3 regions of the Streptomyces sp. NPDC044044 genome follow, and region 3 is predicted to be linked to each of the others. Evidence: predicted binding sites of a transcription regulator. Region 3 holds the regulator's gene; each other region holds the start of a gene.
The links. The regulator HrcA, encoded in region 3, represses chaperone genes, less so after heat shock. The targets are predictions, from matches to a motif close to TTNGCACTCNGNNNNNCNGAGTGCNAA.
Positions count from the first base shown of each region.

Region 1 (10,053 bases), on a different contig from region 3:
GAAATCCCTGGCCCTGATCGAGTCGGTGGCGCAGGATTACGAGCATGGAGAACAGCACCCGTGAGTACGAGTACGAGCTGAGCACGGCGGTCTGGCACAAGTCCAGCTACAGCGGCGGCGATGGTGGCAACTGCCTGGAGGTTGCCACCTGGCGCAAGTCCACGTACAGCGGCGGCAGTGGCAGCGACTGCCTCGAAGTGGCCGACGGGCACCCGGAGATCGTCCCCGTACGCGACTCCAAGAACCCCGAAGGACCACGGCTGACGTTCCGCGCCGCCGCCTGGTCCGCATTCGTCGCGGATCTCAAGAAGGCCGACTAACCCATCCTCCGGTCACCTTCGCGACATACTTCCGCGCCCGCGGCACGCGAAGGCTGACCGAGTTGGACGCTGACACGGCCCACGAGGCCCCGCACTCGTAGGCCCCCGGCCGGGCCCTCGCCGGTCGGGGGCCCACCCCCGGAACACGCATGTCCCGGAAGGCGACGGGCGGCGGACGAACCGGCCACCGCGCCCCTGTCCGAAAGGCCCCCGCTCCCCGAGTGGAAAGCCGGGACCACCTACCGGCCGCTACCCGACGTATCGAAGATGACACCGAACGTCATCGGAGTGCATGTCATCGAAGTCGGAGTCGCACCCCCGGAGGGGACCCTCATGACCGAGCCCAACGAACAGCAGATCGCCGAGGCCTTGCGCGCCCACCCGCCGATCACCCTGGCGCCTGGCCCCAGGGAAGCCGCCACAGCCGCGCCCGAGCCCGACCAGACCTGGGAGCTGCCGGGCGGCACCGCGTGGGTGTATCTCGCGGATGCCGAGCAGGGCCTGCGCCGACCGGTGATCCTCGCGGACGGCTTCAACATCGGGCCGAGCGATCTCGACTTCTCGTGGGAGACCCTGGAGCGCGGCCCGTACGCGTTCATCAGCGCACTGCGGGCCCGCGAGAGGGACGTCATCCTGCTCGGCTTCGACGAGCGCAGTGCCTCGATCCTGGACAACGCGGCGGTCGCCAGGGCCGCCGCCCAGGAGGCGATCCGGCGGCGCACGGGCGAGCACCGGCTGACCGTCGGCGGCTTCAGCATGGGCGGCCTCGTCGCGCGGTACGCGCTCGCGAAGATGGAGCACGACGGCGAAGAGCACGAGACCACGCTGTACTTCTCCTACGACAGCCCGCACCGCGGTGCCTGGATCCCCATCGCGCTCCAGGCCTTCGCGCACTACATCCGGCGCCTGAACGACTCGTTCTCGACGCAGATGAACAGCCCGGCGGCGCGGCAGTTGCTGTGGCAGCACATCGCGGAGTGGGACGACACCCCGGAGACCGACAAGCAGCGCACCGAGTTCCTCGCGGAGTTGGAGCGGGTCGGCGGCTGGCCGCGGCACCCGCACAAGATCGGCGTGTCCAACGGTGTGCGCACCGGTGAGAGCAACGGCGTCCCCGCGGGCGAGCGGGCGTTCCGCGGCAAGGGCCTGACCATCACGGGCACCAACCTCTACACCCAGTCCGCGGGGGTGGACCAACTGGTCGCCCAGCTGCGGGTGGTGACCCTGCGCAAGCCGAAGATCCATACCTCGGCCCTGCCCGAGATCGACGGCGCACCCGGCGGCACCCTGGAGGGCTTCGGCATCCTCGCCGACGAGCTCGACAAGATCCCGGCGTTCATCGGCCTCGGCTCGGAGGCGGAGATCCGCGAGCACTGCTTCGTCCCCGCGGTCAGCGCCATCGCCCTGCGCGAGATCGACGACCACAGCAAGCTGTACGACCCGGTCGCGGACTCCGAGGACAGTGAGCTCGACGAGTACCTCTGCGCCGCGCAGAACGAGGGCCACACCCTGGTCACCGAAGACCTCTGCACCTGGATCCTGGACCGCCTGCCGTAGTCCGCACGGCTCCCGGCGCCCGGCTCCCGGCTCCCGGAAAACGCCCGAGGGCGGCACCCCTTCGTGAGAAGGAGTGCCGCCCTCGGTTCGCGTGAAGCGATGAACCACCGAGCCTGCGAAGAGGCTCAGAAGTCCATGTCACCGCCCGGCATGCCGCCGCCGGCCGGGGCAGCGCCCGCCTTCTCCGGCTTGTCGGCGATGACGGCCTCGGTGGTGAGGAACAGCGCGGCGATGGACGCGGCGTTCTGCAGGGCAGAGCGCGTGACCTTCGCCGGGTCGAGGATGCCCTCGGCGATCATGTCGACGTACTCACCGGTCGCGGCGTTCAGGCCGTGGCCGACGGTCAGGTTGCGCACCTTCTCGACGACGACACCACCCTCAAGGCCGGCGTTGACCGCGATCTGCTTCAGCGGGGCCTCGAGGGCCAGCTTCACAGCGGCGGCACCGGTGGCCTCGTCGCCCTCGAGCTCAAGCTTCTCGAAGACAGCGGCGGCCTGGATGAGGGCCACGCCACCACCGGCGACGATGCCCTCTTCGACGGCGGCCTTCGCGTTGCGAACGGCGTCCTCGATGCGGTGCTTGCGCTCCTTGAGCTCGACCTCGGTCGCGGCACCGGCCTTGATGACCGCAACACCGCCGGCGAGCTTCGCCAGGCGCTCCTGCAGCTTCTCGCGGTCGTAGTCGCTGTCCGAGTTCTCGATCTCGGCGCGGATCTGGTTGACGCGACCCTGGACCTGGTCGCTCTCACCGGAGCCGTCGACGATCGTGGTCTCGTCCTTGGTGATGACGACCTTGCGGGCACGGCCCAGGAGGTCGAGGCCCGCGTTCTCCAGCTTGAGGCCGACTTCCTCGGAGATGACGGTGCCACCGGTGAGGATGGCGATGTCGCCGAGCATGGCCTTGCGGCGGTCACCGAAGCCCGGGGCCTTGACGGCGACGGACTTGAAGGTGCCACGGATCTTGTTGACGACCAGGGTCGACAGGGCCTCGCCCTCGACGTCCTCGGCGATGATCAGCAGCGGCTTGCCGGACTGCATGACCTTCTCGAGGAGCGGAAGGAGGTCCTTCACGTTCGAGATCTTCGAGTTGACGATCAGGATGTACGGGTCGTCGAGCGACGCCTCCATACGCTCCATGTCGGTGGCGAAGTACGCCGAGATGTAGCCCTTGTCGAAGCGCATGCCCTCGGTGAGCTCAAGCTCGAGCCCGAAGGTCTGCGACTCCTCGACGGTGATGACGCCTTCCTTGCCGACCTTGTCCATCGCCTCGGCGATGAGCTCGCCGATCTGGGTGTCGGCGGCGGAGATGGAGGCGGTCGAAGCGATCTGCTCCTTGGTCTCCACGTCCTTGGCCTGCTCGAGCAGGGCGCCCGAGACGGCCTCGACGGCCTTCTCGATGCCACGCTTGAGGGCCATCGGGTTGGCACCGGCGGCTACGTTGCGCAGGCCCTCGCGGACCAGCGCCTGCGCCAGGACGGTCGCGGTCGTCGTGCCGTCACCGGCGACGTCGTCCGTCTTCTTCGCGACCTCCTTGACCAGCTCGGCGCCGATCTTCTCGTACGGGTCCTCGAGCTCGATCTCCTTGGCGATGGAAACACCATCGTTGGTGATCGTGGGGGCACCCCACTTCTTCTCGAGGACGACGTTGCGACCCTTGGGGCCCAGGGTCACCTTGACGGCGTCGGCGAGCTGGTTCATGCCGCGCTCGAGGCCGCGCCGTGCCTCCTCGTCGAACGCGATGATCTTGGCCATGTGAAGTGGTCCTCCCGGACAGGGGTGGCATGCTCCGGATCGCGCCAGTGCCCGCGACGGACGGCCTGCAAACCGTGTGGTTCCTTGCCCCACCCGGCCTGCGGGCCTCACCGACCCGATCCAAGTTCTGTCACTCTCACTGGGAGAGTGCTAAGCCCAATGATTAGCACTCGACCCCTACGAGTGCAAGCGCCTCTTACGGATCCCAGACGTACGAGGGGTGCCTGCCCCGATGACGTTTGAGGGGCGCGCGCCCCGTGACGCACGAGGGGCCCGTACCCCTGTCGGGATACGGGCCCCTCGTCACTCGCTAAGTCGCTGGCCGATCGCGCCGAGATCAAACGGCGAGCTTGACCATGTCCGCCTGCGGACCCTTCTGGCCCTGCGAGATCTCGAACTCAACTCGCTGACCTTCTTCAAGGGTGCGGTAGCCGTCCATCTGAATCGCGCTGTAGTGGACGAAAACATCCGCACCACCGTCGACCGCGATGAAGCCGTACCCCTTCTCCGCGTTGAACCACTTGACGGTGCCCTGAGCCATGCCTAACTCCCCTATTACTGGCCCTTGCACGGACCCGCACTTCGCGGACCCGGGTCAGACCTCACCCCCCCAATGGGTTGTGGAGGCGTGCGCCGGAACGCGTCGACCGCGGCTGAATGTATCTGTCCAACTGCCCTCTGCAACAGGTCAATCGGACGAGAATTCTGGGCACGCCTGATCGGAAATATGCGGAGGATTTACCGGAGTTCAGGGCAAGTCGGGCCAGACAAATGCCACGAGAAGGGCAAATGGGCAGTGCACTTTGGCTACTTCTTGTCGCCCTCGGGGCGACTTCGTATATGCGCTCGGCACAAACGGGGAAGCTCGCTTCCCAACTGTACCGCGCTCAACCACATGGAATTGCCCCCTCCACTTCTCTCGCGGAGGGGGCAATGAAGATTACGCAGGGTGTTTCTTTAAAGGATCAACCACCGGCGACGGCGGGAATGATCGAGACCCCCGCGCCGTCCGGCGTCGCCGTCTGAAGGCCCTGCTCGAACCGGACGTCGTCGTCGTTCACGTACACGTTCACGAAGCGCCGCAGCTTGCCCTGGTCGTCCAGGACACGGGCCGCGATACCGGCGTGCTTGGCCTCCAGGTCGGCGATGACCTCGGAGAGGGTCGCCCCCTCGGCGGCGACCTCGGACTGACCGCCGGTGTAGGTGCGAAGAATGGTGGGGATGCGGACCTTGACGCTCATGAATTCACCTCGGTAGTTCAGGAGGGGCGCCCGTCTGGGGCGCCCCTTCAGGGGCGCGGGGAACTGCGCGACCAGCCACAGCCGGCTCGCAGTCAAGCGAACAGGCTCAGCCTGCAAGCCCTGCGGCGCGGAACGCGTCAAGGCTGGGCCGGATGGTAGCGGTGGCCTGCGAAGTCTCAGCGACAGCGTCAAGCGTCTTGAGGCCGTCACCGGTGTTCAGGACCACCGTGGTCAGCGAGGGGTCGATGAGCCCCGCCTCGATCAGCTTCTTCGTGACGCCCACGGTCACACCACCGGCGGTCTCCGCGAAGATCCCCTCGGTCCTGGCGAGCAGCTTGATCGCGTCGACGACCTGCTCGTCGTTCACGTCCTCCACCGCACCGCCCGTGCGACGCGCGATGTCCAGGACGTACGGCCCGTCGGCGGGGTTGCCGATGGCCAGCGACTTGGCGATGGTGTCCGGCTTCTGCGGGCGTACGACGTCGTGCCCGGCCTTGAAGGCGGTCGACACCGGGGAGCAGCCCTCGGCCTGGGCACCGAAGATCTTGTAGGGCTTGTCCTCGACGAGGCCGAGCGCGATGAGCTCCTTGAGCCCCTTGTCGATCTTCGTGAGCTGCGAGCCCGAGGCGATCGGGATGACCAGCTGGTCGGGAAGGACCCACCCCAGCTGCTCGCAGATCTCGTACGCGAGGGTCTTGGAGCCCTCGCCGTAGTACGGCCGCAGGTTGACGTTCACGAAGCCCCAGCCCTCGCCCAGCGGGTCGCCGATGAGCTCGGAGCAGAAGCGGTTCACGTCGTCGTAGTTGCCCTCGATGCCGACGAGCTCGCCGCCGTAGACCGCGGCCATGACGACCTTGCCCTGCTCCAGGTCGTGCGGGATGAACACGCAGGAGCGGAAGCCGGCGCGGGCTGCGGCGGCGCCCACGGCACCGGCAAGGTTGCCGGTGGAGGAGCAGGAGAGGGTGGTGAAGCCGAACGCGCGCGCCGCCTCGATGGCCTGCGCGACGACACGGTCCTTGAAGGAGTGCGTCGGGTTGCCGGAGTCGTCCTTGACGAACAACTTGCCCTGTGCGACGCCGAGTTCACGCGCGAGGTTGTCCGCCTTGACGAGCTTGGTCCAGCCGGGGTTGATGTTCGGCTTGGACGCCACGTCCGCAGGGACGGGCAGCAGGGGCGCGTAGCGCCAGATGTTGTCGGGGCCGGACTCGATCTGCTTCCGGAGCGCCTCGGGGTCACCGGTCGGCAGGTCGTACGCCACTTCGAGCGGGCCGAAACAGGCCTCGCAGGCGAAGATCGGGCCGAGGGCGTACAGCTCGCCGCACTCGCGGCAGGAAAGGCCCGATGCGGGGCCGAGGTCCACAGAACCCGTGGTGGAGGGGGTGTTTTCGTTCGTTGCGACAGTCTGCGCAGCCATGGAGGCGAGGCCCTTTCTCCTCATCTTCCCCGTGACGCATCTCGTCACGAGACGGAATTGGCACCTTCCCCACCGAGACCTCGCGTGCGCGGTCGGCGGGATGGTTGCCGGGGCTTCAACGGGCCGTATCCCTCTGCCCCTCTGGATGAGCGGTATGGCGCCGGGGCTTCAGGGGCCCAGGGCATTTGTTACGCGTCGACCCCCGACATGCGATGGTCATCCGCGTTGTTCAAGACTGTAACCGACGGCCTGGACCCTTGAGATAGTCGTCCGAACCGCGAGATGGATCACATGTAGGCCACACACAGGAGGAGCAACCCGTGCTGGAAGAGGCCGAGCGCTGGCTGACCAGGCGTTCCTGGTCCGTTGCCGACCGTCCGCTCAGCGCACTCGTCGCCGCCAAACGGGCGTCGGGAGCCTCGGTGAGTGTCGTCCTGCCCGCGCTCGACGAGGAGGAGACGGTCGGGGAGATCGTCGCCGAGATCCGCCGCGAGCTGGTCGAGAAGGCCTGCCTGGTGGACGAGCTCGTGGTGATCGACTCCGGGTCCCGGGACCGCACGGCCGAGGTCGCGCGCGATGCGGGCGCGCGGGTCGTGCACAGGGACGGGATCCTGCCGCGCATCCCGGCCGTGCCCGGCAAGGGCGAGGTCCTGTGGCGCTCACTCCTGGTGACCGGCGGTGACATCGTCGCGTTCGTCGACGCGGACCTCAGGGAGTTCTCGGCGGACTTCGTCACCGGCATCGTCGGCCCGCTCCTGACCGAGCCCGACGTGGACTTCGTGAAGGCGATGTACGACCGCCCGCTGGCCGGAACCGCAGGTCAGGGAGGCCGGGTCACCGAGCTGATGGCGCGCCCGCTGCTGAACATGCACTGGCCCCAACTGGCCGGGTTCGTACAGCCGCTGGGCGGCGAGTACGCGGCACGCAGGTCCCTCCTGGAGCGGCTGCCGTTCCCCGTCGGTTACGGAGTGGAGCTGGGCCTGCTCGTCGACGCGCTGCACACGGTGGGCCTGGACGCGCTCGCGCAGGTCGACGTCGGCGTGCGCAAGCACCGTCACCAGGACGGGCAGGCGCTCGGCCGGATGGCGGCGGCGATCTACCGGACGGCGCAGCTGCGGCTGGCGCGCGGCCATCTCGTACGCCCCGAGCTCACGCAGTTCGAGCGGGGCGAGGACGGGTTCGAGCCGCGTACCCATTCGGTGGACACCGAGGAGCGGCCGCCGATGGCCGACATCGCGGAGTACACGGCTCGCCGCGTGGCGTAACAGCCCAAAGCCGGGCGTTTTGTCTACATTTCCCATTTATGTGGGTCAGACAGGTAATGGGAAGCGCGCGACGCATCGGCGGTGTGGCCATGGCCACGGCCGGACTCGCGGCAGGGGCGCTCGGCGCCGTGGCCGCACCCGCCGCCGCGGATGTGATCGAGCCCTTCGCCAAGCGCTACGACGAATCGCTGTACGGCGACTTCAGGACCATCGGCAACACGGTCATGGGCTGCCCGACAACGCCCGCGGACATGGCGGCGCGCTGCGCCACCGCCGCGGACGGCGAGGGCCGCGACAACAACAACACCTTCGTCATGCAGCGGATCAACGCCGCGGGCATGGACCCCGACCACGGATCGAGCACCGGCCAGGTCGCGATCCCGCCCGGCGCGAAGGTCGCGTACGCACGCCTCTTCTACGGCGGCAACGACGGAACGTACAAGGGCCCCAGCGGCGCCCAGCTCAAGCGCTGCGACATCTCGGGCGCCGACGTGCAGCCCTCCCCCGGCGACCCGCTGGACGCGGTGCCCGCCGTCGGCGTGAACGGCGGACCTCCCTCGAAGGTCACCCCGGCGAACCTGGTCAAGGACCCGGCGTCGACCAACGGCCCGCACTACTACACCGGCGAGGCCGACGTCACGGGCCTCTTCAGCGGCGTCACCGGCACCGGAGACCCCGTCCCGGTCGCGGTCGGCGACATCTGGGCGCCCACCGGCAAGGGCTGCGTCGCGGGCTGGTCCCTCACGGTCGTCTACAAGTACGACGGCCCCAACGACGACCACGCCCCCGACCGCCGCAACGTCTACGTCTACGGCGGCCACGTCCTGCAGCGCTCCACGTCGCCCGCCACCAGCGTCACGGTCGACGGCTTCTACCGCACGGACGGCAAGCCGCGCGCCAGCGTCACCGCGTACGAAGGCGACTGGAACACCCCCGGCGACCGCTTCCAGGTCGGCGGCCAGAACATGACCGAGCAGCACACGGGCAACACCAACAACTTCTTCATCAGCGAGGACGACGGTGCCCTCGACCCGAAGATGACCAACAACCTCTCCATCGACGCCAAGGAGTTCGACGTCACGGGCAGCGGGACCCGCGCCCCGGCCGCCGAGCCGATCCCGGTCGGCGCGACCTCCACGACGCTGAGCTTCTCCACGAAGGGCGACACGTACGTCCCCTCGGCGTTCGCGCTCTCCGTCCCGGTCCCCGACCTGGAGGTGACGAAGACGGCGAGCCCCAAGACGATCAAGCCGGGCGGCACCCTGACCTACACGGTCAAGGCGAAGAACATCAGCAAGCTCGACTACCCGAACGCCAAGTTCAGCGACGACCTGACGGACAACCTCGACGACGCGACGTACAACGACGACGCGAAGGCGAGCACCGGCGACGTCTCGTACACCAAACCGAAGATCAGCTACACCGGCGACATCCCGGCCGGTGAGACCGCGACGGTGACGTACTCGGTCAAGATCAAGGACCCGGTCAGCGGCGACGGCAAGCTGCTCAACAACGTCGACGTCGAGACCCCGCGCTCCAACTGCGACGCGGGCAGCACCGACCCCAAGTGCGGTGCCGCGCCGGTCATCGAGCGGAAGCAGCCGCCGGTCAAGATCACCAACGTGCCCGCACGGCGGACCGCGCCGGTGTGCAGCAGCGTCAAGAACACCATCACCATCAAGAACCCCTCGGGCAGCACGCGCACCGGAGCCACCGCGTCCTGGCAGGTGACGCCCGGCTCGAAGCCCGTCGCGAGCAGCGGCAAGGTCACCAAGCAGGGTTCGAAGTACGTCTGGAAGGGTGACGTCCGCCCGCACGGCAAGGTCACCGTCACCCAGAAGCTGAAGGTCTCCTGCACGGCGGGCCAGGTCAGGGTGGTCACCGTGACGGCGCCCGGCAGCAACTGCCCCGCATCCGTCCGGGGCGGCGACGACCCGTGCACCTCGGCGATCCTCGCCCAGCGGGTGCAGGCACGTCCGGCGCCGCAGGAGCCCCAGGAGCCGCAGAACGGCCCCGTGGGAAGCGCGGACGCCCAGCCTCAGCTGGCCGACACCGGCAGCGACTCGGGCACGATGCTGTACGCGGGTCTCGCGATCGCCCTGTGCGCACTGGGCGCGCTGGCGGTGGCGGCGGCGAGGAGCAGGCGGGACCAGGACTAGCCGCAGGTCTCTGAATTCGCCGAATGCGCCGAATGTATACGGCCGGGCCCGCCACGGGTCCGGCCGTACGTTTGAGCGCTTCCGGGAAGGGCTAGGTTCGGCACATGGTCTCCGAGCACGCTGCCGCCCAGGTCCTCGTCGCGTCCAACCGCGGCCCCGTCACCTACGCCCTGGAGGAGAACGGGGAACTGACGGCCAAGCGGGGCGGCGGAGGACTCGTCTCCGGGCTGAGCGCGATCGGGGACTCCGACGGTTCCGACCCTGCTGCCCTCTGGGTCTGCGCGGCGCTGGGTGACGGCGACCGGGAGGCCGTGCGGCGCGGGGTGGGCGAGCCCGGGGTCCGGAT
Region 1 covers NZ_JBWKFG010000005.1:142,567-152,619, reverse strand. Annotated here, with positions in the region: gene AC07AG_RS20320 (helix-turn-helix domain-containing protein) at 1-64, shown strand, start outside; gene AC07AG_RS20315 (DUF397 domain-containing protein) at 45-320, shown strand; gene AC07AG_RS20310 (lipase family protein) at 654-1,877, shown strand; gene groL (chaperonin GroEL) at 2,003-3,628, opposite strand; gene AC07AG_RS20300 (cold-shock protein) at 3,966-4,169, opposite strand; gene AC07AG_RS20295 (MoaD/ThiS family protein) at 4,594-4,869, opposite strand; gene thrC (threonine synthase) at 4,976-6,283, opposite strand; SAM riboswitch class I at 6,301-6,435, opposite strand; gene AC07AG_RS20285 (glucosyl-3-phosphoglycerate synthase) at 6,604-7,548, shown strand; gene AC07AG_RS20280 (DUF7927 domain-containing protein) at 7,638-9,707, shown strand; gene AC07AG_RS20275 (alpha,alpha-trehalose-phosphate synthase (UDP-forming)) at 9,812-10,053, shown strand, end outside.
Region 1: groL (chaperonin GroEL) is a predicted target of HrcA. The motif match lies at 3,756-3,782, and genes of this name have one in related genera.

Region 2 (10,053 bases), on a different contig from region 3:
GCCGGTGGCGGCGACGGCACGCAGGACGCGGAGATGACGGGCCTCGATCATGAATCAAGCATAAGTGACGCTTGGATTAAATGCCCAATAATGCGTCGACGCTTTGAGTGAGCTCGCCTACCCTTCCCGCCATGAAGCTTCTCTCCGTGAATCTGGGCCGGCACAAGGCCGTCGAGTACACCGACGCGCCCTCGGGCAGTACCGGCATCGACAAACACCCCGCCGAAGGGGCCGTACGGGTGGCGGCTCCCGGCCCCAAGGGTGCCGCCGGGAGCGGGGTCGCCGGGGACGAGGTCTGCGACCTGCGGCACCACGGCGGGAACGACCAGGCGGTGTACGCCTACGCGCGCGAGGACCTGGACGAGTGGGAGCGCCTGCTCGGCCACCCGCTGGCGGGCGGCTCCTTCGGCGAGAACCTCACGACCTCCGGGCTCGACGTGAACGGCGCGGAGATCGGCGAGCGCTGGCGCGTCGGCCCCGATCTGCTCATCGAGGTGACGTCGGCCCGCATTCCCTGTCAGACGTTCCAGGGCCATCTCGGCGAGACGAAGTGGGTCAAGCGCTTCACGCAGCAAGGTGCTCCCGGCGCCTATCTGCGGGTGATCGAACCGGGCGAGATCCGGGGCGGCGACACGATCGATGTCGTGCACCGGCCGGGGCACGACATCACCGTCGCCCTCCAGTTCAGGGCCGTCACGACGGAGAGGGAGTTGCTGCCGCGCCTGCTCGCCGCCGGGGACGCGCTGCACCCCGAGGCGATCGAAACGGCTCGGAAGTATGTGGAGAAGTACGGCTCGCAGACCTCGTAACTGACTTTCTGCACCGGCGACTTGACGAGGCAGCAGGTCAAGGGGCCCGTCCGGGCGACACAGCGGTCTGCGGATCTCACTAGCCTTGGTCCATGACTACGGCTCTGATTACGGGATCGACCGCCGGTATCGGCGCGGCCTTCGCCCGGCGGCTCGCCGGTGACGGCCACAACCTGGTCCTGGTGGCACGGAACACCGAGCGACTGCGGGAACAGGCGACCGAACTGCACGACCGGCACGGCATCGAGGCGGAGGTCCTCACCGCGGACCTCGCGACGGACGACGGGATCACCACCGTCGAGAAGCGGCTCGCGGACCGCAGGAACCCGGTCGACCTGCTGGTGAACAACGCCGGGTTCGGCAACAAGGGCAAGTATCTGGAGGTGTCGATCGAGGACGAGTTGACGATGCTGAAGGTGCACTGCGAGGCAGTGCTCCGGCTGACGTCGGCGGCGACGGAATCGATGCGGGAGCGGGGCCGCGGGGGCGTCGTGAACGTCGCCTCGGTGGCGGCGTTCGTGCCGCGCGGGACGTACGGGGCGTCGAAGGCGTGGGTCGTGCAGTTCACGCAGGGCGCGGCGAAGGACCTGGCCGGCTCCGGGGTGCGGTTGATGGCCCTGTGCCCCGGGTTCGTACGGACCGAGTTCCACGAGCGCGCCGGGATGGGGACGTCCAACATCCCCAAGTGGATGTGGCTCGACGCGGACAAGCTGGTCGCGGCGGCGCTTTCCGACTTGGCGCGGGGCAAGACCCTGTCCATCCCGGACCCCCGCTACAAGGCGCTGATGGGCGTGGTGAAGGTGACGCCGAGGGCGTTGCTGGGCGGGGTGACATCGAGGACGGGCAGGAAATACGGCCCGCAGTAGAGCGTCGACAGGGGCGCGGGGAACTGCGCGAGGACGGACCACGACCCGCGTCCGGCAACGGCGCGCAACCCGGCGGACGAGAACCCGAAAAGGACCGAGGCCCGGCTTCCCTCACCAGGGAAGCCGGGCCTCGGTCACCGTTCAAGCCGAGCGCAGCGGGTCAGTGCGAGTGACCGTGGCCGTGGCCCCCGGCGTCGGCCTCTTCCTCGGCCGGCTTCTCGACGACCAGGGTCTCGGTCGTGAGGAGCAGCGACGCGATGGACGCGGCGTTCTCCAGGGCGGAGCGGGTGACCTTGACCGGGTCGATGACGCCGGCCTTGACCAGGTCGCCGTACTCGCCGGTCGCGGCGTTGAAGCCGAAGCCCTTGTCGAGCTCGGCGACCTTCGAGGTGATGACGTAGCCCTCGAGGCCGGCGTTCTCGGCGATCCAGCGCAGCGGCTCGACGGCGGCGCGGCGGACGACGGCGACACCGGTGGCCTCGTCGCCCTCCTTGCCGAGGTTGCCCTCGAGCACCTTGACGGCGTGCACCAGAGCGGAGCCACCACCGGAGACGATGCCCTCCTCGACCGCGGCGCGGGTCGCGGAGATGGCGTCCTCCAGACGGTGCTTCTTCTCCTTGAGCTCGACCTCGGTCGCGGCGCCGACCTTGATCACGCAGACGCCACCGGCGAGCTTCGCCAGGCGCTCCTGCAGCTTCTCGCGGTCCCAGTCCGAGTCCGTGGACTCGATCTCGGCCTTGATCTGGTTGACGCGGCCCGCGACCTCGGAGGCGTCGCCGCCGCCGTCGACGACGGTCGTGTCGTCCTTGGTGACGGTCACGCGACGGGCGGTGCCGAGCACGTCCAGGCCGACCTGGTCGAGCTTGAGGCCGACCTCTTCGGCGATGACGGTGCCGCCGGTGAGGGTGGCGAGGTCACCGAGCATGGCCTTGCGGCGGTCACCGAAGCCCGGGGCCTTCACCGCGACGGCGTTGAAGGTGCCGCGGATCTTGTTCACGACCAGGGTCGACAGGGCCTCGCCCTCGACGTCCTCGGCGATGATCAGGAGCGGCTTCGAGGCGTTGGTCTGGATGACCTTCTCGAGCAGCGGCAGGAGGTCCTGGATCGAGGAGATCTTGCCCTGGTGGATCAGGATGTACGGGTCGTCGAGGACGGCCTCCATACGCTCCTGGTCGGACACCATGTACGGGGACAGGTAGCCCTTGTCGAAGGCCATGCCCTCGGTGAAGTCGAGCTCCAGGCCGAAGGTGTTGGACTCCTCGACGGTGATGACACCGTCCTTGCCGACCTTGTCCATCGCCTCGGCGATGAGCTCGCCGACCTGCGGGTCCTGGGCGGACAGACCGGCGACGGCCGCGATGTCGGCCTTGTCGTCGATCGGGCGCGCGGTCGAGAGGAGCTCGTCGGACACGGCCTTGACGGCGGCGTCGATGCCCTTCTTCAGGGCGGCCGGGGAGGCGCCGGCGGCTACGTTGCGCAGGCCTTCCTTGACCAGGGCCTGGGCCAGGACCGTCGCGGTGGTGGTGCCGTCACCCGCGATGTCGTTGGTCTTGGTCGCCACCTCCTTGACGAGCTGCGCGCCGAGGTTCTCGTACGGGTCCTCGACCTCGACCTCACGGGCGATGGTGACACCGTCGTTGGTGATGGTGGGCGCGCCGAACTTCTTGTCGATGACGACGTTGCGGCCGCGGGGGCCGATCGTCACCTTGACCGTGTCGGCAAGCTTGTTGACGCCGCGCTCGAGGGCGCGACGGGCGTCCTCGTCGAACTTCAGGATCTTCGCCATGGGAGCGGTTCAGCCCTCTCGGATACTCGGTTTCAACGAACTGCGCCCCTCGCCGCCCGGCAATCAGCGGGGTGACCAGGGGCGCAGCTCAAATCAATACTGGTGAAGCAGGTGAATTACTTCTCGACGATCGCGAGCACGTCGCGAGCCGAGAGGACGAGGTACTCGTCGCCGTTGTACTTCACCTCGGTGCCGCCGTACTTGCTGTACAGCACGACATCGCCGACCTTCACGTCGAGCGGCAGGCGCTCGCCGTTCTCGAAGCGGCCCGGGCCCACAGCGAGGACAGCACCCTCCTGGGGCTTCTCCTTCGCGGTGTCCGGAATGACCAGGCCAGAGGCCGTGGTCTGCTCGGCGTCGAGCGGCTGGACCACAATGCGGTCCTCGAGCGGCTTGATGGCAACCTTGGAGCTGGCGGTCGTCACGATCCGGTCTCCCCCTTCGGAGATCTACGGGGTTAACAGTCTGGGGTGGCGACCAGGTGGATCCGTCGTCGCGGGTGCCGGACCTGCCCGTCGCTGTTGGCACTCTCCAGTGGTGAGTGCCAAGGCCGAGACTAGGACGACGATTAGCACTCGGTCAAGCGGACTGCTAATTCACTGACGCGGGTCTTATCGGGACGGAGCGCCTTCCGGGGGTGTGGAGATGGCGTCACGCCCCTCGCGGCAACGTTTCCCGGGAGTCGGCGGTTCCGTCTCCGCTGCCGTGTGCCGCCCTGATTTCAGTGGCCCGGCAGGTGGGGCACAGGTGGGCGAGGCCACCGGTTTCCTCGGCGGGACCTTCTCCGCCGCCTTCCTGCCCAGCCGCTCGATCGGGTCCACCGACTGCGCGCACCCCGTGAGCAGCGCGGGCGCGAGCACGCCCGCCGCGAGGGCCGCGGCGAAGTAGCGGTGTGCCCGCGCCCGCCCCGTCACAGGTAGTCCTCCAGCCTGGCCACCGCGTACCCCTTGTCGGTGACCGTCTTCATGACCTTGCGGACCATGTCGGGCATCGTGCCCTTCCAGTCCTCGCGCCCGCGGAAGTGCGTGAGGATGATGTCGCCGGGGTGCAGGTCCCGGTCCCACTCGCGCCAGTCCATGCGGTTGGGGAAGGCCTCGGACGCCCACAGCGGGACCGCCTTGATGCCGCAGGTCTTGGCGGCGCGCAGCGAATCCGCGTTGTAGTTGCCGTACGGCGGGCGGAAGAGCTCGGGCCGCTTGCCGTAGCGCTTCTGGATGACGTCTTGCATGCCGCAGATCTCGCGGCGCTGGCCCTCGTACGAAAGCCCCGGCAGGTAGCGGTGGTTGAGCGTGTGGTTGTTCAGCGCGACCCCGCGGGACTGCATCTTCTTGAAGTAGCCGTAGTCCTCCTTGACCAGGTAGTCGCTGAGGAACGCGGTGTACGGGATCTTCAGGTCGCTCATCATCTTGAGCAGCGCCGGATCCTTCTCGGCGCCGTCGTCGATGGTCAGGAAGACGATCTTCTTCTTGGTCGGGATGGTCGTGAAGACGGGCGGCAGGCTCGCCTGCCCCTTGACCTCGAACCCCTTGCGCGTGGTGATCTTCGGCTTGACGGCCGGGGCGGTCGGCGCGGTCAGCGGGGTCTTCGCCAGGCCCCAGCGCTTCGCGGCGGCGGCGCGGGCGACCTGGGCGACGCGGAGTTTCTGGGCGTAGGAGTCCAGGGCGCGGGCGGGCGGCGCGTCCAGGCGCTGCTGGCCGGGGGCGGGATTGGCCCCGCCGTCGGCGCCCGACGCACAGCCGGAGGCGATCGCGGCGACGGTGAGCACGGCCGCCCCGGCCCGCACCCGGCCCCTCACCCGGCCCAGCGCCGGGACCGGCCCCCGCGCCTTCCATCTCGCCCTGAATTTGTCGTTTTGTCGTACTAGTTGCATGGCGCCGGATTTTTGCAGCTCAAGGCCCCGTCGAGGGGCCGACACCGCCGCCGGGCGCGCACCATCCACCGACTGGCCCACAATGGGCCGGGTGAACGACCTCGACCGCGACTCGACTGCCCTGACCTCCTTCTCCGCGCTGCTCAGCGCCGAGGGCCGGTCCCTGCTCGATCTCGACGAGGTGCGCGATGCCGATCCGGCCCGGGAGCTGGCCGTCGCCACCCGGCTGCGCCGCGAGCACCCGGCGGAGCTGGTCACGGCGGTGCTCGCGCAGGCGCGGCTGCGGCGGCGGGCGGTGGCGAAGTTCGGCGCGCAGGACGCGGGGCGGATGTTCTTCACGCCGAACGGCGTCGAACAGGCGACGCGCACGAGCGTGGCCGTGCACCGCGCCGAGCGCTTCAAGGCCATGGGCGTACGCAGCGTGGCCGATCTCTGCTGCGGCATCGGCGGCGACGCGATCGCCCTCGCGCGGGCCGGGATCGCCGTCCTCGCCGTGGACCGTGACCCGCTGACCTGCGCGGTGGCGCGCGCGAACGCGGAGGCGCTGGGGCTCGACGGCCTCATCGAGGTGCGCGAGGCCGATGTCACCGAGGTCGACACGGCCGCGTACGACGCCGTCTTCGTGGACCCGGCGCGGCGCGGCGGGCGGGGCCGCATCTTCGACCCCGAGGCCTACTCCCCGCCCCTCTCCTGGGCCGTCGAGGCCGCCCGCAAGGCCCCGCACGCGGCGCTGAAGATCGCTCCCGGCATCCCGCACGAGGCGGTTCCCGCCGAGGCGGCGGCGGAGTGGATCTCGGACGGCGGGGACGTGAAAGAGGCCGTGCTGTGGTTCGGCACCGACACCCCGTCCTCGCACCGCGCGACGCTGCTGCCCTCGGGCGCATCGCTGTGGTCCTCGCTCGACGCGATGCTGCCGGACCCTCAGGTGCGGGCGGTGGGGCGCTATCTGTACGAGCCGGACGGCGCCGTCATCCGTGCGCATCTGGTGGCGGAGGTGGCCGCGCGGGTGGAGGGCGGCCTGATCGACGAGACCATCGCGTACGTCACCTCCGACGCCCTGCACACGACGCCGTACGCGGTGGCGTACGAGATCACCGATCAACTGCCCTTCGGCGTGAAGAAGTTGAAGGCGGTGCTGCGGGAGCGGGAGGTCGGGATCCTGACGGTGAAGAAGCGGGGGTCCGCGGTGGAGCCGGAGGAACTGCGCCGGAAGGTGAAGCCGCAGGGCAAGAACTCCGCGACGGTGTTTCTGACGCGGGTGGCGGGGGCGCCGGCGATGTTGATCGGGCAGCCGGTCGCAGGGGCCTGAAGCCCGGGGTCCCGGGCCCCGTCGATCACCGGCTCAGCCGAGTCCGTCCTCGAACTCCCCCGAGCCCTCCTCGAACTCCCCGAGCTCTCAAGGAGCAGGCGGGGACCCCCACGACGGGCCGGTCCTTTCGGCCCGCCCCAGCAGCAACTCCCGCTCCCGCTCATTGCGCGTGAGCCCCGCAGCCCGCTCGAACTCCGCCCGCGCCTCCGCGCCGCGCCCGAGGCGGGCCAGCAGGTCACCCCGCACGCTGGGCAGCAAGTGGTAGTCCTTCAGGGCGGGTTCGTCCGCGAGCGCGTCCACCAGACGCAGCGCCTCAGCCGGGCCCGATGCCATCGACACGGCCACCGCGCGGTTCAGTTCGATCACCGGTGACGGGGTGCGGGCGGCCAGCAGGCCGTACAAGGCGGCGATCTGGGGCCAGTCCGTTTCCTCGTACGACGCGGCGTTCGCGTGGCAGGCGGCGATCGCGGCCTGAAGCTCGTAGGGGCCGGGGCCGCCCGTCGACGCGGCCCGCGCGTGGGCGAGTGCCGCGAAGCCCCGCCGGATCAGCGGCTGGTTCCAGTGGCGGCGGTTCTGGTCCGCGAGGAGCACCGGCTCGCCCTCCGGGCCCGTCCGCGCCGCCGCGCGGGACGTCTGGAGCTCCAACAGCGCCGCCAGGCCGTGCACTTCGGCCTCCCGGGGCATCAGTCCCGCCAGCACCCGGGCGAGGCGCAGCGCGTCCTCGCACAAGGAGGGGCGCAGCCAGTCGTCGCCCGCCGTGGCCGCGTACCCCTCGTTGAAGATGAGGTAGATGACTTCGAGCACCGACCCGAGCCTGGCCTCGCGCTCGGCTCCGTACGGCACTTCGAAGGCCACTGCCTTGACGGCGAGCGTGCGCTTCGCGCGCACGACGCGCTGGGCCACCGTCGCCTCGGGGACCAGCATCGCGCGGGCGATCTCCGCCGTCGTGAGGCCGCCGAGCAGCCGCAGGGTGAGTGCGATGCGGGCCTCGGCGGAGAGCACCGGGTGGCAGGCGGTGAAGACGAGGCGCAGGAGGTCGTCGTCGATGTCGTCGGGGTCGGCCGGTTCGTCGGCGTGGGGCGGGGCCGTCTCCAGGTCGCGGCCCATCTCCTGAAGCTTGCGCGCGTAGCGCTCCCTGCGGCGTACGAGGTCGATGGCACGGCGCTTGGCGGTGGTCGTCAGCCAGGCGCCCGGATTGTCGGGGACGCCGGTCCGCGGCCACTGTTCCAGGGCGGCTACCAGCGCGTCCTGCGCCAGCTCCTCCGCGATGCCCACGTCGCGCACGATCCGCGCGACACCGGCGATGAGGCGCGGGGACTCGATCCGGAACACGGTCTCGATGGCGTTGCGGGGAGCGTCCGGGCGAGGGTGCTCCGAGGAGTGGGCCGTCACGGCCACCCATCAGAGCACCCTCCGCGGGGCACCGCAAAGACCCGGCGCCCACGGCCCGCGGCCCGGACTCAGCCCTCGATGATCTCCCGGACCTCCGCCGTCACCGTCCACTGCTCGTCGTGGACCTTCAGGAACCGGCTCGCCCACTCGACCGCCTCGGCCCTGTCCTTGCACTGGGTGATCGAGTAGCCGCCGACGACCTCCTTGGCCTCGGTGAACGGCCCGTCGGTGACGGAAAGCCGGCCGCCCTCCCAGTGGACACGGGTGCCCTCGGCGTTCGGGGTGAGGCCGGCGGTCTCGAGCATCACCCCGGCCTTGGTGATCTCCTCCAGGAGCGCGCCCATGCGCTCGCCCATCTCGGGGCTCGGGCCGCCCTCGGGGGAGTTCTTCTCGTCGACGCGGATCATCGTCAGGTAGCGCGGCATGGTGGTCTCCCATCGGGTGGTGGCGGGGCTTCTCCTCGCCTCTCACCCATGCGTCGAACGGGAGACGCCCGGATCGACATCGTCGCCCAGATTCTTCGAAGAATCTTCTCGGGCAGGCGTTTGCGCAGGTCGCAGCCGTGCGGGAGCGCGATGCAGCACCGCCGTGGCCAACGCCGCCGCCACGAGCAGCGCCGCGGCGACACCGAACGCCGTCGCGTACCCGTCCGCGAGCGCGCCGGGCCCACGGCCTGACCCCGTGACGCCCGACGCCACCGTCACCAGGACCGCGAGCCCCAGCGAGCCGCCCAACTGCCGGGAGCTGTTGAGCAGCCCCGACGCCATGCCGGTCTCCTCGGCGGCGACACCGGACGTCGCCGCCGTGCCGAGCGGCACGAAGCACATGCCGATGCCGACGCTCGCCACCAGCGAGGGCCCCACGATGGATCCCAGGAAGGTGCCGCCGGGGCCGACCGTGAGGGCGAACCACACGAACCCCGCCGCTCCGAGCAGCCCTCCGGTCACCAACAGCGTCCGTTCCCCGAAACGCCCGACCTTCCGCGCCGAGATCACCGACCCGGCGACGACGCCCACACAGAACGGCAGGAACGCCGCTCCCGCCCGCGTCGACCCGTACGACATGACCTCCTGCAGATAGAGCGAGGTGAAGTAGAAGGCGGCGAACTGCCCCGACGACATCAGCAGCGCGAACGCGTTCGCGGAGGCCACGGGGCGGTTCTTGAGCAGGCCGAGCCGGAGCAGCGGCTCACGCTGCCGGGACTCGACGACGGCGAACGCGACGAGCAGCAGGGCCGCCGCGCCGAGGGTGCCCAGGGTCGTGCCGGATCCCCATGCGTACGTCTCCGTGCGGACGAGGCCGAGGACGAGCAGAGCCATGCCCGCCGTGACGAGCAGCGCGCCCAGTACGTCGAGGCGCGGCGCGGGCCCGGTGCGCCGGTCGGCGGGCACGCCACGGCGCGAGAGCAGGAGCGCGCCGAGCACCACGGGGACGTTGATCAGCATCACGGAGCGCCAGCCCGCCCATTCGGTGAGCACACCGCCCGCCATCACTCCGACCGCACCGCCGAGCGCACCCGCCGCGCCCCAGAGCCCGAGCGCCCGTGAACGCGCGGCCCCTGCCGCGTGGTTGACGGTGATCAGCGCGAGCGCGACGGGTGCGAGCGCCGCCGCGCCCGCACCCTGCACGGCCCGCGCCGCGACGAGCTGCCCCGGCGTCTGCGCGAGCCCGCCGACCAGGCTCGCGATGCCGAAGACCGCGAACCCGGCGATCAGGGTGCGCCGCCGCCCGACCAGGTCGGCGAGGCGCCCACCCAGCATGAGGAGGCCGCCGAAGGCGAGCGCGTAGGCGTTGACGACCCAGAGCAGCGAATCGGCCCCGAAGCCGAGGTCGTCGCCGATGTCGGGCAGCGCGATGTTCACGACGGACATGTCCAGGGAGACCAGGAACTGCACGGTGAGCAGCACTGGCAGCAACCAATGGGACTGCGGGGGCTTGGAGTCAGCAGGATTCACCATGCCCACGCACATTACTATACGCGTATAGAAAATAAAACGGCGTGCGTCATCCACACCCCCGGG
Region 2 covers NZ_JBWKFG010000003.1:91,825-101,877, reverse strand. Annotated here, with positions in the region: gene AC07AG_RS11435 (LysR family transcriptional regulator) at 1-51, opposite strand, end outside; gene AC07AG_RS11430 (MOSC domain-containing protein) at 132-809, shown strand; gene AC07AG_RS11425 (SDR family NAD(P)-dependent oxidoreductase) at 902-1,675, shown strand; gene groL (chaperonin GroEL) at 1,836-3,461, opposite strand; gene groES (co-chaperone GroES) at 3,578-3,886, opposite strand; gene AC07AG_RS11410 (hypothetical protein) at 4,209-4,349, shown strand; gene AC07AG_RS11405 (polysaccharide deacetylase family protein) at 4,372-5,331, opposite strand; gene AC07AG_RS11400 (THUMP-like domain-containing protein) at 5,414-6,640, shown strand; gene AC07AG_RS11395 (RNA polymerase sigma factor) at 6,728-8,038, opposite strand; gene AC07AG_RS11390 (YciI family protein) at 8,101-8,457, opposite strand; gene AC07AG_RS11385 (MFS transporter) at 8,500-9,990, opposite strand.
Region 2: groES (co-chaperone GroES) is a predicted target of HrcA. The motif match lies at 4,030-4,056, and genes of this name have one in related genera.

Region 3 (10,053 bases):
GGCCAGGGCCTGCCGCCCGACGGCGCCACATCCCGCTTCCTCTCCCTCCTCTACGGAGAGCTGGTGCCCATGGACGACGGCGGCGTCCGCTGCACGGTGGCGAGCGCGGGACACCCCCTGCCGCTGCTGCTCTCCCCGGACGGGACGGTCCGGCCCGCGGCCACGCCCCAGCTGCTGCTCGGGGTCGTCGACTACGCCACGTACACGAGCGAAACCTTTGAGCTGCGGACCGGCGACACACTGCTCTGCGTCACGGACGGCGTGACGGAGCGCCGCGCCGGACGGAACATGTTCGACGACGGCGACGGCCTCGCGACGGCGCTCGCGAGCTGTGCGGGGCTTGACGCGAACCTGGTGGCGGAGCGGATCAAGAGGATGGTGCACGCGTTCTCGGAGCGGCCGCCGGACGACGATCTGGCGGTGCTCGTGCTGCAGGCGCAGTAGCGTCCTCGGGCGCGGTGTCGTACGAGGTCTTGTACGGGGTCTCGTGCGCGGCGTCGGGTTCCTTCGTGGTGCGGGACAATCGAAGGTATGCCTTCCGCACTGCCCGATGGTGAGCCCATGCCCGAGGACGGCGCGCTGCCCGCGTCCGCCCTGCAGGGAGCGGGGGCCCGTCCGCTCGGCTTCTACCTCCACGTCCCGTACTGCGCCACGCGCTGCGGCTACTGCGACTTCAACACGTACACGGCGACCGAGCTGCGCGGCTCCGGCGGCGTGCTCGCCTCACGTGACAACTACGCGGACACCCTGATCGACGAGGTGCGGCTCGCGCGGAAGACCCTGGGCGACGACCCGCGTCCGGTGCGGACCGTCTTCGTCGGGGGCGGTACGCCGACGCTCCTCGCCGCCGCCGATCTCGTCCGCATGCTGGGTGCCGTCCGGGAGGAGTTCGGGCTTGCGGACGACGCCGAGATCACCACCGAGGCGAACCCCGACTCCGTCGATCCGGCGTACCTGAGCGAGCTGCGGGCCGGGGGCTTCAACCGCGTCTCCTTCGGGATGCAGAGCGCCAAGCAGCACGTACTGAAGGTGCTCGACCGTACGCACACACCCGGGCGGCCCGAGGCGTGCGTGGCGGAGGCGCGGGCCGCGGGCTTCGATCACGTCAACCTGGACCTCATCTACGGCACGCCGGGAGAGAGCGACGACGACTGGCGGGCCACGCTGGACGCGGCGATCGGCGCCGGGCCCGACCACGTGAGCGCCTACGCGCTGATCGTCGAGGAGGGCACGCAGCTGGCGCGGCGGATCCGGCGCGGCGAGGTCCCGATGACGGACGGCGACGTGCACGCGGACCGGTATCTGATCGCCGACGAGGTGCTCGGCGGTGCGGGATTCTCCTGGTACGAGGTGTCCAACTGGGCCACGTCCGAGGCCGGGCGGTGCCTGCACAACGAGCTGTACTGGCGGGGGGCCGACTGGTGGGGGGCCGGGCCGGGGGCCCACAGCCATGTCGGGGGCGTGCGGTGGTGGAACGTCAAGCATCCCGGGGCGTATGCGGGGGCGCTGGCCGCCGGGCGCTCGCCTGGGGCCGGGCGGGAGGTTCTGGCTGCGGAGGATCGGCGGGTGGAGCGGATCCTGCTTGAGCTGCGGCTGCTTGAGGGGTGTCCGTTGACGCTGCTTCGGCCTGCGGGTCTGGCCGCTGCGGAGCGGGCGCTTTCCGATGGGCTGCTGGAGGCGGGGCCCTACGGGGAGGGGCGGGCGGTTCTTACGCTGCGGGGGCGGTTGCTCGCGGACGCGGTCGTGCGGGACCTGGTGGACTGAGGCTCGGGCGGGCCCCGCGGGGCTTTCCCCAACCCCGCCCGGCTCCGCCGAGTTCGTCCTCAAACGCCGGACGGGATGAGACGCGATGGGCGACCGCGGGGCAATCTGGTGGGTGGGCGGGAAAGATCCGCCGCGCAGCGGCGGCCTAGGACTCGGGTGCCGTGACGAAGTCGATCAGTTCCTCCACGCGGCCCAGCAGCGCCGGCTCAAGATCCCGGTAGCTGCGCACCGAGCCCAGGATCCGCTGCCACGCGGCCCCCGTGTTCAGGGGCCAGCCGAGCGCCTCGCAGACGCCCGTCTTCCAGTCCTGCCCCCGCGGGACACGGGGCCACGCCTCGATGCCCACCGACGACGGCTTCACCGCCTCCCACACGTCGATGTAGGGGTGCCCCACCACCAGGGCCGAGGAGGAGTTGACCTGCGCCGCGATCCTCGACTCCTTGGAGCCGGGGACGAGGTGGTCCACCAGGATGCCCAGGCGCGCGTCGGGGCCGGGGGAGAACTCCTCGACGATGGCCGGGAGGTCGTCGATGCCCTCCAGGTACTCGACGACCACGCCCTCGATCCGCAGGTCGTCGCCCCACACCCGCTCGACGAGCTCCGCGTCGTGCCGCCCCTCGACGTAGATCCGTCCCGCACGGGCGACCCGGGCCCGCGCCCCCGGCACGGCCACCGAACCGGATGCGGTGCGTGTGGGACGTACAAGAGGAGATGCGGCCGACGGGCGGACCAGTGTGACCGTCCGGCCCTCCAGGGCGAAGCCACCGGGAGTCATCGGGAAGACGCGGTGCTTGCCGAAGCGGTCCTCCAGGGTCACCGTCGGACCTTCCGCCGTCTTCTCGCAGCGGATCACCGCCCCGCAGAAGCCGGTGCCGAGCTCCTCCACCACGAGGTCCGCCTCCGCGGCGACCTCCGGCACGGACTTCGGCTTCTTCCACGGCGGTGTGAGGTCTGCGGAGTACTGGCGCATTCGCATGACGATAGGAGAAACGGCGTACGACCGGCTACGACACGCCGAAGCGGGCCGCCAGTGTGGCGCGTTGCGCACGGACAAATGCCGCGTCGACCACCGCACCGTGCCCCGGCACGTACAACGCGTCCTCCCCGCCCAGGTCGAGCAGCCGGTCGAGCGCGGCCGGCCACCGCTGCGGGACCGCGTCGTCCCCCGCCTGCGGTTCGCCCGACTCCTCGACCAGGTCGCCGCAGAAGACGATCTCCGGGGAGCCGTCCGTGCCGCGGACCAGGACCGCCAGGTCGTGGCCCGAGTGGCCGGGACCGACGTTGGCGAGCAGGACCTGTACCCCGCCGCCCAGGTCGAGCGTCCACTCCCCGCACACCAGGTGGTGCGGGCGCACGAGCAGGTCGGTGGCCTCCGCCGCGGCGTCCGCGGCGACCCCGTGCCGGACGGCCGAGTCGCGCAGCTCGTCGCGGCCCTTCGTGAGGAGGGTGTCGATGCCGACCGCGCCGTACACCTCCACGCCCGCGAACGCCGCGGCGCCCAGGACATGGTCGAAGTGCGGGTGCGTCAGGGCGAGGTGGGTGACCCGGCGGCCCCCGCCGAGGATGCCGCGCGCCTGGGTGCGCAGCTGTGCCCCCTCGCGCAGGGTCGCCCCCGCCTCGATCATCAGCGCCGATTCGCCGCCGACGACAAGACCCGCCGTGCAGTCCCACACCGGCAGGCGCCGCCGCCCCACATGCGGCGCGAGCCGCTCCCAACCCGCCTCGTCCCAAGCCAGTGCCACGTCCATACGCCGACGCTAGCCCCGCACGGGCGGCTTGGCAGCCGCTGCCCCACCCGTCGGACTGACACAGGTGGTCCGGCCCTTGCCGGGGTCGTACCTCGCGGCCGTACACTGGGCCCGGTGAAGGCTGGCACTCGCCCCAGGTGAGTGCCAGGCGAGACATCAGGGCAGGCAGGATTCAGGGCAAAAGGTGGAGGTGTGCGCGGATGCTCAATGAACGCAGGCTCGAGGTGCTGCGCGCCATCGTCCACGACTATGTCGGCACCGAGGAGCCCGTCGGCTCCAAGGCGCTCACCGAGCGGCACAGCCTCGGGGTCTCACCGGCCACGGTCCGCAACGACATGGCGGCGCTCGAGGAGGAAGGGTTCATCGCCCAGCCTCATACGAGTGCGGGGCGCATCCCGACGGACAAGGGGTACCGCCTCTTCGTCGACCGGCTCGCGGGCGTCAAGCCGATGGCGGCGCCGGAGCGCAGGGCCATCCAGAACTTCCTCGACGGCGCCGTCGACCTCGACGACGTCGTGGCGCGCACGGTGCGGCTGCTCGCGCAGCTGACCCGGCAGGTCGCGGTCGTGCAGTATCCGTCCCTCACGCGGTCGACGGTGCGGCACGTGGAGCTGCTTTCGCTTGCTCCGGCCCGCCTGATGCTCGTACTGATCACGGACACGGGCCGGGTCGAGCAGCGCATGATCGACTGTCCCGCCCCGTTCGGCGAGACCTCGCTGGCGGACCTGCGGGCGCGGCTCAACAGCCGGGTCGCGGGCCGCCGCTTCGCGGACGTGCCGCAGCTGGTGCAGGACATGACGGAGTCCTTCGACGCGGAGGACCGGGGCACGGTGGCGACGGTGCTCTCCACCCTCCTCGAAACCCTCGTCGAGGAGACCGAAGAGCGGCTGATGATCGGCGGAACGGCCAATCTCACCCGCTTCGGACATGACTTTCCCCTCACCATCAGGCCCGTCCTGGAGGCTCTTGAGGAGCAGGTCGTCCTGCTCAAGTTGCTTGGCGAGGCCACAGATTCGGGCATGACCGTACGGATCGGTCACGAGAACGCCCATGAGGGACTCAGCTCTACGTCCGTGGTCTCCGTCGGCTACGGTTCGGGCAGCGAGGCAGTAGCCAAACTCGGCGTGGTCGGCCCGACCCGCATGGACTATCCGGGAACGATGGGAGCAGTACGCGCAGTGGCACGTTACGTCGGACAGATCCTGGCGGAGTCGTAAGTGGCCACGGACTACTACGCCGTACTAGGCGTGCGCCGCGACGCTTCCCAGGACGAAATCAAGAAGGCCTTCCGAAGGCTGGCGCGTGAGCTTCACCCGGACGTGAATCCGGACCCGAAGACTCAGGAGCGCTTCAAGGAGATCAACGCCGCGTACGAGGTGTTGTCAGACCCGCAGAAGAAGCAGGTCTACGACCTCGGCGGCGACCCGCTGTCCCAGGCGGGCGGCGGCGGTGCGGGCGGTTTCGGGGCCGGTGGCTTCGGCAACTTCTCGGACATCATGGACGCGTTCTTCGGGACGGCGTCGCAGCGTGGCCCCCGGTCGCGCACGCGCCGTGGCCAGGACGCCATGATCCGGCTCGAGATCGACCTGGACGAGGCGGCCTTCGGGACCACCAAGGACATACAGGTCGACACGGCGGTCGTCTGTACGACCTGCAGCGGTGAAGGCGCCGCCCCGGGGACGTCCGCTCAAACGTGTGACATGTGCCGCGGTCGCGGCGAGGTGTCGCAGGTCACGCGGTCCTTCCTCGGCCAGGTCATGACCTCGCGGCCGTGCCCGCAGTGCCAGGGCTTCGGCACGGTCGTGCCCACCCCGTGCCCGGAGTGCGCCGGCGACGGCCGCATCCGGTCGCGGCGGACGCTCACCGTGAAGATCCCCGCCGGTGTCGACAACGGCACGCGGATCCAGCTCGCGGGCGAGGGCGAGGTCGGCCCCGGCGGCGGCCCCGCAGGCGACCTGTACGTGGAGATCCACGAGCTGCCGCACGCCGTGTTCCAGCGGCGCGGGGACGACCTGCACTGCACGGTCACCATCCCCATGACGGCCGCGGCTCTGGGCACCAAGGTGCCCCTGGAGACGCTGGACGGTTTGGAAGAGGTCGACATCCGGCCCGGCACGCAGTCAGGACAGTCGGTGCCGCTGCACGGCAGGGGCATCACGCACCTGCGGGGCGGCGGGCGAGGCGACCTCATCGTGCACGTCGAGGTCCTCACGCCGAGCAAGCTGGACGCGGAGCAGGAGCGGGTCCTGCGGGAGCTGGCGCAGCTGCGCGGTGAGGAGCGGCCCACCGGGCAGTTCCAGCCGGGGCAGCAGGGCCTGTTCTCGCGCCTCAAGGACGCGTTCAACGGGCGGTAGCGCCTGAAGCAGTGGCTTGGTGCCCCCGGTGGCGGACAACCGCCGCCGGGGGCGCTTTGTCATCTTCGGCTGCGGACCGTCCTTGGTCGCTCGCGCAGTTCCTCGCGCCCCTTCGGGGCACGATTCGGCGGCCCGCGCGGGGCATGGCACGATGCGTTCATGTCCTCCGTGCTGACCGGTCTTTCCCGCCTTCCGATCGTGCAGGCCCCCATGGCGGGCGGCGCCTCGTGCCCCCAGCTCGCCGCGGCCGTCTCCGAGGCCGGGGGGCTCGGATATCTCGCCGCCGGGTACAAAACCGCCGACGGGATGTACCAGGAGATCAAACAGCTGCGGGGGCTCACGAGCCGGCCGTTCGGCGTGAATCTCTTCATGCCGCAGCCCGAGTACGCCGATGCCGCCGCCGTCGACGTCTACCGCAACCAGCTCGCCGGTGAGGCCGCCTGGTACGAGACGCAGCTCGGCGATCCGGACAGCGGCCGCGACGACGGCTACGACGCCAAGCTCGCGATCCTCGTCGAGGACCCGGTGCCGCTGGTGTCGTTCACCTTCGGGTGCCCCACCCGCGACGTCTTCGACGCCTTCGCGCGGGTCGGCACGATCACCGTCGCGACCGTGACCACACCCGAAGAGGCGCAGACCGCCCAGTGGTCCGGCGCGGACGCCGTGTGCGTGCAGGGCATCGAGGCCGGCGGCCACCAGGGCACACACCGCGACAACCCCGAGACGGACGGCGCCGGGCTCGGCCTTCTCTCGCTCATCGCGCAGGTGCGCGACACCGTGCAGATCCCGATCGTCGCGGCCGGCGGCCTGATGCGCGGCTCGCAGATCGCCGCGGTGCTCGCGGCGGGCGCCGACGCCGCGCAGCTGGGCACGGCCTTCCTGGTCTGCCCGGAGTCGGGTGCGAACGTCCTGCACAAGCAGGCCATGACCAACCCGCTGTTCACCCGCACCGAACTGACCCGCGCCTTCTCCGGCCGCCCCGCGCGGGGCCTGGTCAACCGCTTCATGCGCGAGCACGGGCCCTACGCCCCCGCCGCCTACCCCCAGATCCACCACCTCACCAGCGGCCTGCGCAAGGCCGCGGCCAAGGCCGGTGACGCGCAGGGCATGGCGCTGTGGGCCGGGCAGGGGCACCGCATGGCGCGGGAGCTCGAGGCCGGGCAGCTCGTGGAGGTCCTGGCGGCCGAACTGGCCGAGGCGAAGGCCGCGCTGGCGGCCGAAGGGCAGCAGGAGACCGAGCCCGGGAGCCAGGTGTGACCGCTCCCGTCTTCGTCGTCGAGACCTTCGAGAACGCTGCCGCGGGCGGCGACGGACGCTACGTGCTCGATGGTCCCGAAGGGCGCCATGCCGTCTCCGTGAAGCGGCTGCACGCCGGTGAGGACGTCGTCCTGACCGACGGGGCCGGGCGCTGGGCCGAGTGCGTCGTCCTGGACACCGAGGGCAAGGACCGGCTGATCCTGCGGATGGACTCCGTGGCGGAAGAGGCGCCGCAGGAGCCCCGGATCACCGTCGTGCAGGCGCTGCCCAAGGGCGACCGCGGTGAACTCGCCGTCGAGACCATGACGGAGACCGGCGTCGACGCGATCGTGCCCTGGTCCGCGTCGCGCTGCATCACGCAGTGGAAGGGCGAGCGCGGGCTCAAGGCGCTCGGCAAGTGGCGCGCCACGGCGCGCGAGGCGGGCAAGCAGTCCCGCCGCGTGCGCTTCCCCGAGGTCGCGGATGCCGCGTCGACCAAGCAGGTCGCGGCGCTGCTCGCGGACGCCGACTTCGCCGCTGTCCTGCACGAGGAGGGCAGCGAACCGCTGGCCACCGCGGAGCTTCCCGCCGCCGGGCACATCGTTCTCGTGGTCGGCCCCGAGGGCGGCGTCTCCCCGGACGAGCTCGCGGCGTTCGCCGACGCGGGAGCCAAGCCGTACCGCCTGGGGCGTAGCGTGTTGCGTACGTCGACCGCGGGGACGGCGGCCACCGCACTGCTCCTGGGACGCACGGGCCGCTGGTCCTGAACCCCCGCGCCCAGCAAGGGGGATGCCGTGGAACTGGCCCAAGTACGCCTGCTCGTATCGGACTTCAGTGCCTGCTACCACTTCTACGCCGACATCCTCGGCCTCAAGCCGCAGTCGGGGGCGGTGGACGGGCCGTACGAGAAATTCAGCCCCGCGACCGGCTCCGCGGGGATCGCGCTCCAGGACCGCTCGATGATGGCTCGGCTCCTCGACGAGCTGGAGGGGTCGGCGACCGGACACCGCTCCCTCGTGGTGCTGCGGGTCGACGACCTCGACGCGTACTGCGGGAAGGTCGTCGAGCGCGGCGGGACCATCGCTCAAGGACCCGCGCCGCTGACGGACCGCATGCGGGTCGCCCATCTCAAGGACCCCGAGGGGAACTTGGTGGAGTTGCAGGAGTGGCTGCTGCTGCGCGGCTAGGGGCGCCGCCTCGCCGACGGGCGGGCGGACGGGGCCGGCCGGAGTTGGACGCAAAGGGGACTGTCGTCAGGCGGCTCGCAGTGGCACTCTGCCGCCTATGGGGGCATTGAGGCGCTTACGTGATCGAGCAGGGGACGTACGTGGTCGGCGCCGACGGGTGCTGTACGCCGTCGGGTTCGCGGGGGCGGCGGTGATCGGGGCCGCCGCGTGCGATCCGGTCGACGGGGACATGAACACCGCGGCCATCGCGATCACCACCGACGAGATGGCGACGAAGGAGCTGGAGCGGCAGCACCTCGACGTGCTGTGGATCAGCTGTACCGCCCGCTTCAAGGACAAGGTCACCCCGTCCAGCGGCGACCCGACACCCGAAACCGTCTCCACCGTGGACTGCCAGGGGCAGGCCAGGAACGGGAAGGGTTCCGACGACACCAGCAACATCACCGTCAAGGGGACGGTGTGGTCGGTCGTCGACGGACACTGCGTACGCGGGAACCTGACCGCCAAGGTCGACGGCAAGGAGTGGTTCCGGGTGGATGTGCTCGGCGACTGCTCCGGCGGTGACGACGGAGGCGGCGACGGCGGCGGCAACGGGGGTGACGACCACGACGGTGACAAGCCGACCCAGCCGCCGGAACAGCCGCCCGGAGCGACGGCCACGGTGACCGTCACGGCCGATCCGCCGCCGCAGGCGCCCGATCCGACATGCTCGTGCTTCAAGGGCAAGTGATCCAAAAGGCTGACCGGCTCCGCCGCGGCTGCTTAGGCTGGCTGAGTGACACTGACTGGGCACCCTGCGTATCTACGGTTTCCGCATCTGCGCGGCGAGTTGGTCGCCTTCACCGCTGAGGACGACGTCTGGGTCGCACCTCTCGACGGCGGCCGGGCATGGCGCGTCAGCGCCGACAACATGCCGGTGAACCATCCCCGCATCTCCCCGGACGGGACGACCGTCGCCTGGACGTCCACGCGTGACGGCGCCCCCGAGGTGCATGTCGCGCCGGTCGACGGCGGTTCCTCCAAACGCCTCACGTACTGGGGCAGTTCACGCACCTCGGTGCGGGGCTGGACCCCGGACGGGCAGGTCCTCGCGGTCAGCACGGCGGGCCAGGCCTCGCTGCGCCGCAGCTGGGCGCGGGCCGTTCCGCTGGACGGCGGGCCCGCGGACACCCTGCCGTACGGCGTCGTGGGCGATGTCGCGCACGGCCCGCAGGACGGCCAAGTCCTGCTGCTCTCCGCGCCGATGGGGCGCGAGGCGGCCTGGTGGAAGCGGTACCGCGGCGGCACGGCGGGCAAGCTCTGGATCCGGGGCGGGGGCGCGGGCGGCGTCGGTGCCGAGGGGGGAGAGGACCGCTTCGTACGTGTCCATGAAGAGCTCGACGGGAACATCGAGTACCCGCTGTGGGTGGGGGAGCGCATCGCTTTCCTCTCCGATCACGAAGGCGTCGGCGCCGTCTACTCCTCGTTGCCGGACGGATCGGATCTGCGCCGGCACACGGGAGTCGACGGTTTCTACGCCCGCCATGCCGCCACCGACGGCACGCGCGTCGTCTACGCGTCCGCGGGTGAACTCTGGCTCCTGGAAGACCTGTTGGAGGCCGAGCCGCGCCGTATCGACGTCCGCCTCGGCGGTCAGCGCACCGACCTCCAGCCGTTCCCGGTGACCGCGGCACGCTGGTTCGGTGCCGCCGCCCCCGATCACACGGGCCGAGGCAGCGCCGTCTCCGTGCGCGGCGGCGTGCACTGGGTGACCCACCGGGAGGG
Region 3 covers NZ_JBWKFG010000004.1:318,784-328,836, reverse strand. Annotated here, with positions in the region: gene AC07AG_RS17220 (SpoIIE family protein phosphatase) at 1-444, shown strand, start outside; gene hemW (radical SAM family heme chaperone HemW) at 532-1,764, shown strand; gene AC07AG_RS17210 (DUF3097 domain-containing protein) at 1,910-2,734, opposite strand; gene AC07AG_RS17205 (MBL fold metallo-hydrolase) at 2,769-3,512, opposite strand; gene hrcA (heat-inducible transcriptional repressor HrcA) at 3,713-4,729, shown strand; gene dnaJ (molecular chaperone DnaJ) at 4,730-5,866, shown strand; gene AC07AG_RS17190 (nitronate monooxygenase) at 6,026-7,123, shown strand; gene AC07AG_RS17185 (16S rRNA (uracil(1498)-N(3))-methyltransferase) at 7,120-7,869, shown strand; gene AC07AG_RS17180 (VOC family protein) at 7,897-8,289, shown strand; gene AC07AG_RS17175 (hypothetical protein) at 8,447-9,019, shown strand; gene AC07AG_RS17170 (S41 family peptidase) at 9,065-10,053, shown strand, end outside.